DNA from 3 places in the Streptomyces sp. NPDC012835 genome. Region 1 is predicted to be linked to each of the others. Evidence: riboswitches for the same ligand, from Rfam matches in the RefSeq annotation. Region 1 holds a riboswitch; each other region holds the start of a gene.
The links. A riboswitch is a leader RNA that binds a small molecule or an ion and turns the genes downstream of it on or off. The one in region 1 is predicted to bind cyclic di-AMP.
Positions count from the first base shown of each region.

Region 2: it holds a riboswitch for cyclic di-AMP, as region 1 does, so the genes downstream of both, ACFY6S_RS14795 (NlpC/P60 family protein) here and ACFY6S_RS07035 (M23 family metallopeptidase) in region 1, are expected to answer to the same signal.
Region 3: it holds a riboswitch for cyclic di-AMP, as region 1 does, so the genes downstream of both, ACFY6S_RS15065 (transglycosylase family protein) here and ACFY6S_RS07035 (M23 family metallopeptidase) in region 1, are expected to answer to the same signal.

Region 1 covers NZ_JBIBBW010000001.1:1,715,723-1,717,977, reverse strand. The annotation lists gene ACFY6S_RS07040 (M16 family metallopeptidase) at 1-553, shown strand, start outside; cyclic di-AMP (ydaO/yuaA leader) riboswitch at 740-912, shown strand; gene ACFY6S_RS07035 (M23 family metallopeptidase) at 925-1,710, shown strand; gene ACFY6S_RS07030 (GntR family transcriptional regulator) at 1,912-2,255, shown strand, end outside.
Region 2 covers NZ_JBIBBW010000003.1:336,072-338,326, reverse strand. The annotation lists gene ACFY6S_RS14795 (NlpC/P60 family protein) at 105-1,397, opposite strand; cyclic di-AMP (ydaO/yuaA leader) riboswitch at 1,396-1,571, opposite strand; gene pcrA (DNA helicase PcrA) at 1,904-2,255, shown strand, end outside.
Region 3 covers NZ_JBIBBW010000003.1:405,069-407,323, reverse strand. The annotation lists gene ACFY6S_RS15070 (transglycosylase family protein) at 46-825, shown strand; cyclic di-AMP (ydaO/yuaA leader) riboswitch at 1,176-1,349, shown strand; gene ACFY6S_RS15065 (transglycosylase family protein) at 1,356-2,114, shown strand.

The DNA.
Region 1 (2,255 bases):
CCAGGTGCTGGGCACCTACTGCCTCGGCGGCACGCTCACCTCCCGGCTCGACCGGGTGCTGCGCGAGGAGAAGGGCTACACCTACGGCGTACGGGCCTACGGCCAGGTGCTGCGTTCCTCGGCACCCGACGCGCCGGGCGGGGCGACCGGCGCCGCGATGCTCGCCATCAGCGGCTCGGTGGATACCGCTTCGACCGGGCCCGCGCTGGAGGACCTCTGGAAGGTGCTGCGCACGCTCGCGGCCGAGGGGCTCACCGACGCCGAGCGCGACGTGGCCGTGCAGAACCTGGTGGGGGTGGCCCCGCTCAAGTACGAGACGGCCGCCTCCGTCGCCGCGACGCTCGCCGACCAGGTCGAGCAGTTCCTCCCGGACGACTTCCAGGCCCAGCTGTACGCGCGGCTGGCGAGCACCGGCACCGTCGAGGCGACGGCCGCTGTCGTCAACGCCTTCCCGGTGGACCGGCTCGTCACGGTGCTCGTCGGGGACGCCGCGCAGATCAAGGAGCCGGTCGAAGCACTCGGTATCGGCGAAGTGACGGTGGTCACCGGCTGATCCGCCCTTTCCTGGAACCCCGGCGACCTCGGTTGCCGGGGTTCCGCCTTTATGTCCGCTTCCTTGGTGAAGGCGCAGTCTGTCCTGTGGTGTATGTGACAAAACAGTCTGTCCGTTTGGTGATTGAAAGATCAGCCGCTTAGCGTCGGTCCGGCTGTTCGCCCGTTGCGCCGCATCCGTGGCATCGGACAGCCATCGCCGAGTCCCCGTCAGGCGCGAGCCCAGGGGAGCCGGGGACCCACCGTCCCTGGGGTGAATCGGACCGCCTTCGCGGGGCTCTGCCCGTGCGGAGGGGCCCGTAGGAGACCTTCCTGCTCCGAACCCGTCAGCTAACCCGGTAGGCGAGAGGGAAGGAAAGGACCAGCCACCTCATGGCGTTCACCCGTGCCACCGGGAAGCACCGTGCCCGCAGCCGAATGAGCCGCAGGGGCGCGAGCGCCGCCGGCGCCGCGACACTCACCGCCACAGGGGTCATCGGAACCCTCGCCGCCTCCCCGGCGCTCGCCGCCGACGCGCGGGCCGAGACCGCCTCGCAGACCGGCCTGAGCCAGGCCGTCGCCCTCGGCGAATCCCTCCCCGCCGTGATCGACGACCAGGCCGAGGCCCAGCGCCACGCCGCCGACCGGGCCGTCAGGATCAAGGCGGAGGCCGTCGCGAAGGCGGAGGCCAAGCGCATGGCGGAGGCCCGCGCCAAGGAGATCCGCGCGGAGCGGGAGCGCGCCGCCCGCGCGGCGGAACGCGAGCGCCTCAACACCTTCCGGCTCCCGATCGCGGGCTCGTACATCACCACCGGGTACCGCACCGGCGGCTCGCTGTGGTCCTCCGGCAGCCACTCGGGCGTCGACTTCCGCGCCGCCACCGGCACTTCCGTCGTCGCCGTCGGCGCGGCCACCGTGGTCGAGGCCGGCTGGGGCGGCTCGTACGGCAACAACATCGTGCTGCGGATGAGCGACGGCACCTACACCCAGTACGGCCACCTCTCCTCCATCGCCGTCTCGGTCGGCCAGAGCGTCGCCGCCGGAGAGCGGATCGGCCTCTCGGGCGCCACCGGCAACGCCACCGGCCCGCATCTGCACTTCGAGGCGAGGACCGGTCAGGAGTACGGCACCGACATGGACCCCGCCGCGTATCTGCGCGCGCACGGCGTCAGCGTCTGACGACGCGCCCCGCGCCCCGGCCGTCGCCCGGCCGGGGCGCGGGGCGCCTCCTGACCGGCCGCCCGCCCCGGTCCGCCGCCGTTGGCCAAAAGATATCCATGGATTTCGGGCACCCTTCGGAAATTCGCGTTGGTTGCAATAGAGTCACGGAACAGGCGTCAATCGGCTGCGTTTCGCGCGGATTAAGGCGGAGGTTCGGACATGCGCATTCCCGCGCACTCGGTATGCACGGCGATTCGCGACGACATCGTCTCCGGTCTGTTCGAGCGGGGCAGCAGACTCACCGAGGAACACCTGGCGCGGCGCTACGGCGTCTCCCGCGTCCCGGTGCGGGAGGCCCTGCGCACGCTGGAGTCGGAGGGCTTCGTGACCACGCGCCGCCATGTCGGCGCCTGTGTGGCCGAGCCCTCGGAGCAGGAGGCGGCGGACCTCCTGGAGGTACGGCTGCTGCTGGAGCCGCTGGGCGCGGCGCGAGCCGCCCAGCGCCGCACGGAGGCGCATCTCAAGGTCCTGCGCGGCCTGGTCAGGCTGGGGCAGGAGCGGGC
Region 2 (2,255 bases), on a different contig from region 1:
GCGATTCTCAGCGGTCTGTCGCAGGCGCCAAGTTGACGACAGACCGCCGAGCATCCGGCAGATCAGCGAGCGGCCCCACACCAGGGCCGTTGCGGCAGCGGCGGTCAGGCCGGTCGCACGCTGCCGTGGATCGGCATGTAGTAGATCGATTCCTCGCGGACGTTCGCGCCCGGCTTGGGAGCGTGGATCATCATGCCGTCGCCGATGTAGATGCCCACGTGGCTGATGTCGTCGTAGAAGAAGACCAGGTCGCCCGGGAGCAGGCTGTCGGTCGCGACGCGGGTGCCGGTGTTCACCTGGTCCCAGGTGGTGCGCGGCAGCTCCACTCCGGCGACCTTCCACGCGGCCTGCGTCAGGCCCGAGCAGTCGTAGGAGCTGGGGCCCGAGGCGCCCCGGACGTACGGTTTGCCGATCTGCGCGCGGGCGAAGGCGAGCACCTTCGCGGCCTTGGTGGCGTACGTACTGGCCGACGCGGCGGGCGCGCCACCCGCGCCGCTGCCCGTACCGCCACCCGCGCCGCTGCCCGTACCGCCGGCCGTCGTGGTGCTCGTACCGCTGCCCGTGTCCGCGTCCGGCGTGCCCGCGTCCGTGGCGGCCGGGGACGCGGTTCCGGCGGCAGCCGAGGTGCGCTCCCGCAGGTCGCGCCGCTCCTGGCGCTCGCGCTCGGCGGCCCGCGCCGCGTCGCGGGCCGCCGACTTGGACTTCGCCTCCGCCTCGCGCCGGGCCTCGGCCTCTCTCCTGAGCTCCAGCGCGGCCAGCCGGGCCCGCTCCTCGGCGGTCAGCCGCGCCAGCAGGGTGCGTGCCTCGGCCAGCTTCTTCTGGACGGTCTCCTTGCTGGTGCGCAAGGAAGTCGGGGAGTCGGTGAGCGACTCCGGGCCCTCGGTGGCCCGCGCGCGCCGCTTCGCCAGGTCGGCCTGCTGGGACTGGAAGTCCGCGACGGCGCTCCGCTGCCGCCCGGCCGGCCGGTCCGTCACCTCTTTCTGCTCCAGGAACGGCCGCGGGCCGTCCGCGAACATCAGGGCGGCGGCCGGCGCGACGGTGCCCTCCCGGTACTGGGCGGCGGCGTACGAACCGAGCGTGCGGCGGGCCTCGTTCAGCTTGTCCGCGCTCTTGGCGACGTTGTCGCGCACCCGGTCGACCGTGCGCTTCTGCTTCGCCGTGCTCGCCTTCGCCTTGTCGTACTGCCGCGTCGCGCTCCCGGCCTGGCGGTACAGGTCGTCGACCTTCTTCCGCACCTCTTCCACCGAGGGGTTCGGTTCGGCCGGTGTGGCGTCCGCGTTCTGCGTCGACAGCAGCGTGACCGAGGCGAGGGCGGCCGTGGTGACCCCGACGGCGGGGGAGTTGGTGCGGACTCCGCTGCGGTTGCGCGGCTTGCGATGCGACGCCAAGGTCGGCATCTCCTTCCGTGGACCGCCTACCGGGTTAGCTGTCGGGTTCGGGCGGAACGGAAGGCTGCCCTACGGGCCTGATGCGTACGGGGGAGCGTACGGCCCGATTCACCCCGGTGGTGCAGAGTGGGTCCCCGGTTTCGAACTTCCCTGCGGGAAGGCCGAATTCGGCGCGGGCCGCCCGCTTGGCGTGGGTCGCCTGGGGGAGACGGGCTGCCTGATCGAGCACGCTAGCCAAGTTGTGCTGCTGATGTGAAGGTGGATGGTCGATATGCCCGAAACATTTTCGTGACCATTTACGGGAGTGAGGTGCGAGGCGGGGCAATGGAGGGTATAGCGTCACGCTCGGTGATCCCCTGATCGCCTGACCGTAGGTTCTGCGAGGAGACGGAGTCCACCGTGAGGCCGGGGAACCGGGGAAAGGGCGCCCGCACGGGTCGGTGACGGTCCGGCTACGGGGAGACTTCGGAAGGCGGGCGCGGGCTGTCAGTGCGGCGGCCTAGACTCGGAAAGCGATGAGCAGCCTCTTTGACGACAGTTTCCTGGCGGACCTCCAGCCCTCCGGCGACGAACACCCGCCGCCGCCCGAGGAGCCGGACGACCATGCCCCGGAGCAGGTGCCCGACGACCTCTTCGGGGGCGCGTTCGACGCGCCCCCGGCCCGGGACCCGTACCACCGCGACGGTGCCCCGCGCACGGTCGTCGACCCCGCCGCGCTGCTCGACGGGCTGAACGACGAGCAGCGCGCCGCCGTCGTGCACACCGGATCGCCCCTGCTCATCGTGGCCGGGGCCGGATCCGGCAAGACCCGCGTCCTGACCCACCGGATCGCGCACCTGCTGGGGACCCGCGGCGTCCACCCCGGGC
Region 3 (2,255 bases), on a different contig from region 1:
CATCGTCGGCCTCGCCAGGCCCCTGCCCTTCTCGTCGCCGCGGGGGTGACCGGGTCGGCGATCGCCATTCCGCTGTTCGCCGCCAGCGGCGCCAGCGCGGCGGACGCCTCCACATGGGACCGCGTCGCCGAGTGCGAGAGCGGTGGCCACTGGAGCGCCGATCTCGGCAACGGCTACCTCGGCGGGCTTCAGCTGACCCAGGAGACATGGGACAGCTTCGGCGGCGCGGAGTACGCGGCCAGCCCCGACCTGGCGAGCCGCTCCCAGCAGATAGCGGTGGCCGAGAAGGTGCTCGAAGCGCAGGGCACCGAGGCGTGGGCGAGCTGTGCGACGGTCTCCGGCCTCACCAAGGGCGTCACCGATGTCGTCGGCGGTGTGCTCGACGGGGTGACCGGCTCGGGACAGGACGACAAGGGCGCGGACGGCGCGGACGGTTCCGCCGCCTCCCCCGGCGGCTCGACCGCCCCGGACGGCGGCGGTGAGGACAAGGCGACCGGCGAGCCCACGCCCTCGGGGTCCTCCTCCTCCGCCCCGACGCCCGGAGCCACCGGTTCCGAGAGCCCCTCAGACTCCGGCACCACCGCGCCCGCCAAGGGCAAGCACCGGGGCGCCGCCGCCGACGAAGACGGCACATCGGGCCATTCGGTCAAGGAGCGCGAGCCGAACGACCGCGCCTCGCGCGGTGGCGGATCGACCCGTACCGGCGCCGGCCTCGCCGGTGTGACGGGTGGTGAGGAAACCGGTCAGGGGGAATCCGTCACCGTGGGCGGCGAGTCCCTCTCCGTCGTGATCGGCTCCCAGAAGGTCGCCGGCGGCTGGGTCTGACCGGACGGGGCGCCGTTGACGTCATCGGCGCCCCGGTCCGTGCTGGCCAGAGGCGCGGCCACGAACCCAAAACGGCCCCGATCGAGGGGCAGTTCGCAGCCTTATGTCCACTTCTGCGCAAATGAGACAAGGGTCTCTTCGCCGCAACTGGGGTCTTTTGCTCCGCCGGTTGACCCGATCCGCTCCCACCTGCGGAAACACGGTGGCCCCCCGAGGGTGGAAGGGTGATTCCTCCCGGATGTCCTTCTTTGAACAACCGGTGGGCCTGTGATTACGGTCTGAACCGCTCGCACCGCGGGCCTCGTCGACCGGAAACGCCGAATCCTGCCGTCGGTCGGGGGGAGTAGTCGTCGCGTCAAGCGCCGAAGGCAGGAGCGGGGGACCCAAAGGTTCGCGCCGGTCCCGGCCGTCGAGAGACGGTCAGGGGACGGCTTGGGGTGAAGCCGCGTGCGAGAGCACGCGGCCGGGCAACTCACTTGGCCCGAACCCGACAGCTGACCTCGCAGGCGTCGGTGAGGAGATGCTCCATGCTGCTGTTTTCCAGCAAGGCCAAGCACCGTCGTCCGTCCAAGGCGGTCCGCTACGCCACACTCGCCGGCATCACCGGTGCCGCCGTCGCCGCCCCGCTGATCGGCGCCACCTCCGCGTCCGCCGCGACCGCCTCCGAGTGGGACCAGGTCGCCCAGTGCGAGTCCGGCGGCAACTGGGCCATCAACACCGGCAACAGCTTCTACGGCGGCCTGCAGTTCACCAGCTCCACCTGGGCCGCGTACGGCGGCACCGCCTACGCCCCCCGCGCCGACCAGGCGTCCAAGTCCCAGCAGATAGCCGTCGCCGAGAAGGTCCTGGCCGGCCAGGGCAAGGGTGCCTGGCCGAGCTGTGGCGTGAACCTCTCCGGCGCCTCGTACAGCGGTGGCTCCGCTGACACCGGCTCCGGCTCCACCGGCTCCGGCTCCACCGGCTCCGGCTCCACCGGCTCCGGCTCCGGCTCCGGTACCCAGTCCGCCCCGAAGCAGCAGTCCGCCCCCGAGCAGCAGTCCGCTCCTCAGCAGCAGGCCCAGCCGAAGTCGAGCCGCGCCGAGGCGCAGCCCGCCTCGCGCGGCCAGAGCCGTCCCGCCACGATCAAGAAGGGCGACGGCGAGTACAAGGTCAAGTCCGGCGACACCCTCTCCAGGATCGCCACCGCCCAGAAGGTCGAGGGCGGCTGGAAGAAGGTCTTCGACCTCAACAAGGACATCGTCGAGAACGCCGACGTGATCTACCCGGGCCAGCAGCTCCACCTGAGCTGACGCTCCCCTCCCGGGCCGCCCCGCGCGGCCCGGGCGCACCCCCGATCTCCCCGGTCCGGCGCGTTCACCCCCGTACGCGCCGGGCCGGGGTTTCGGCCGTGCGGCCCCGGTTCTCCGGTGTTACCGGTCAGTAGAGGGTGA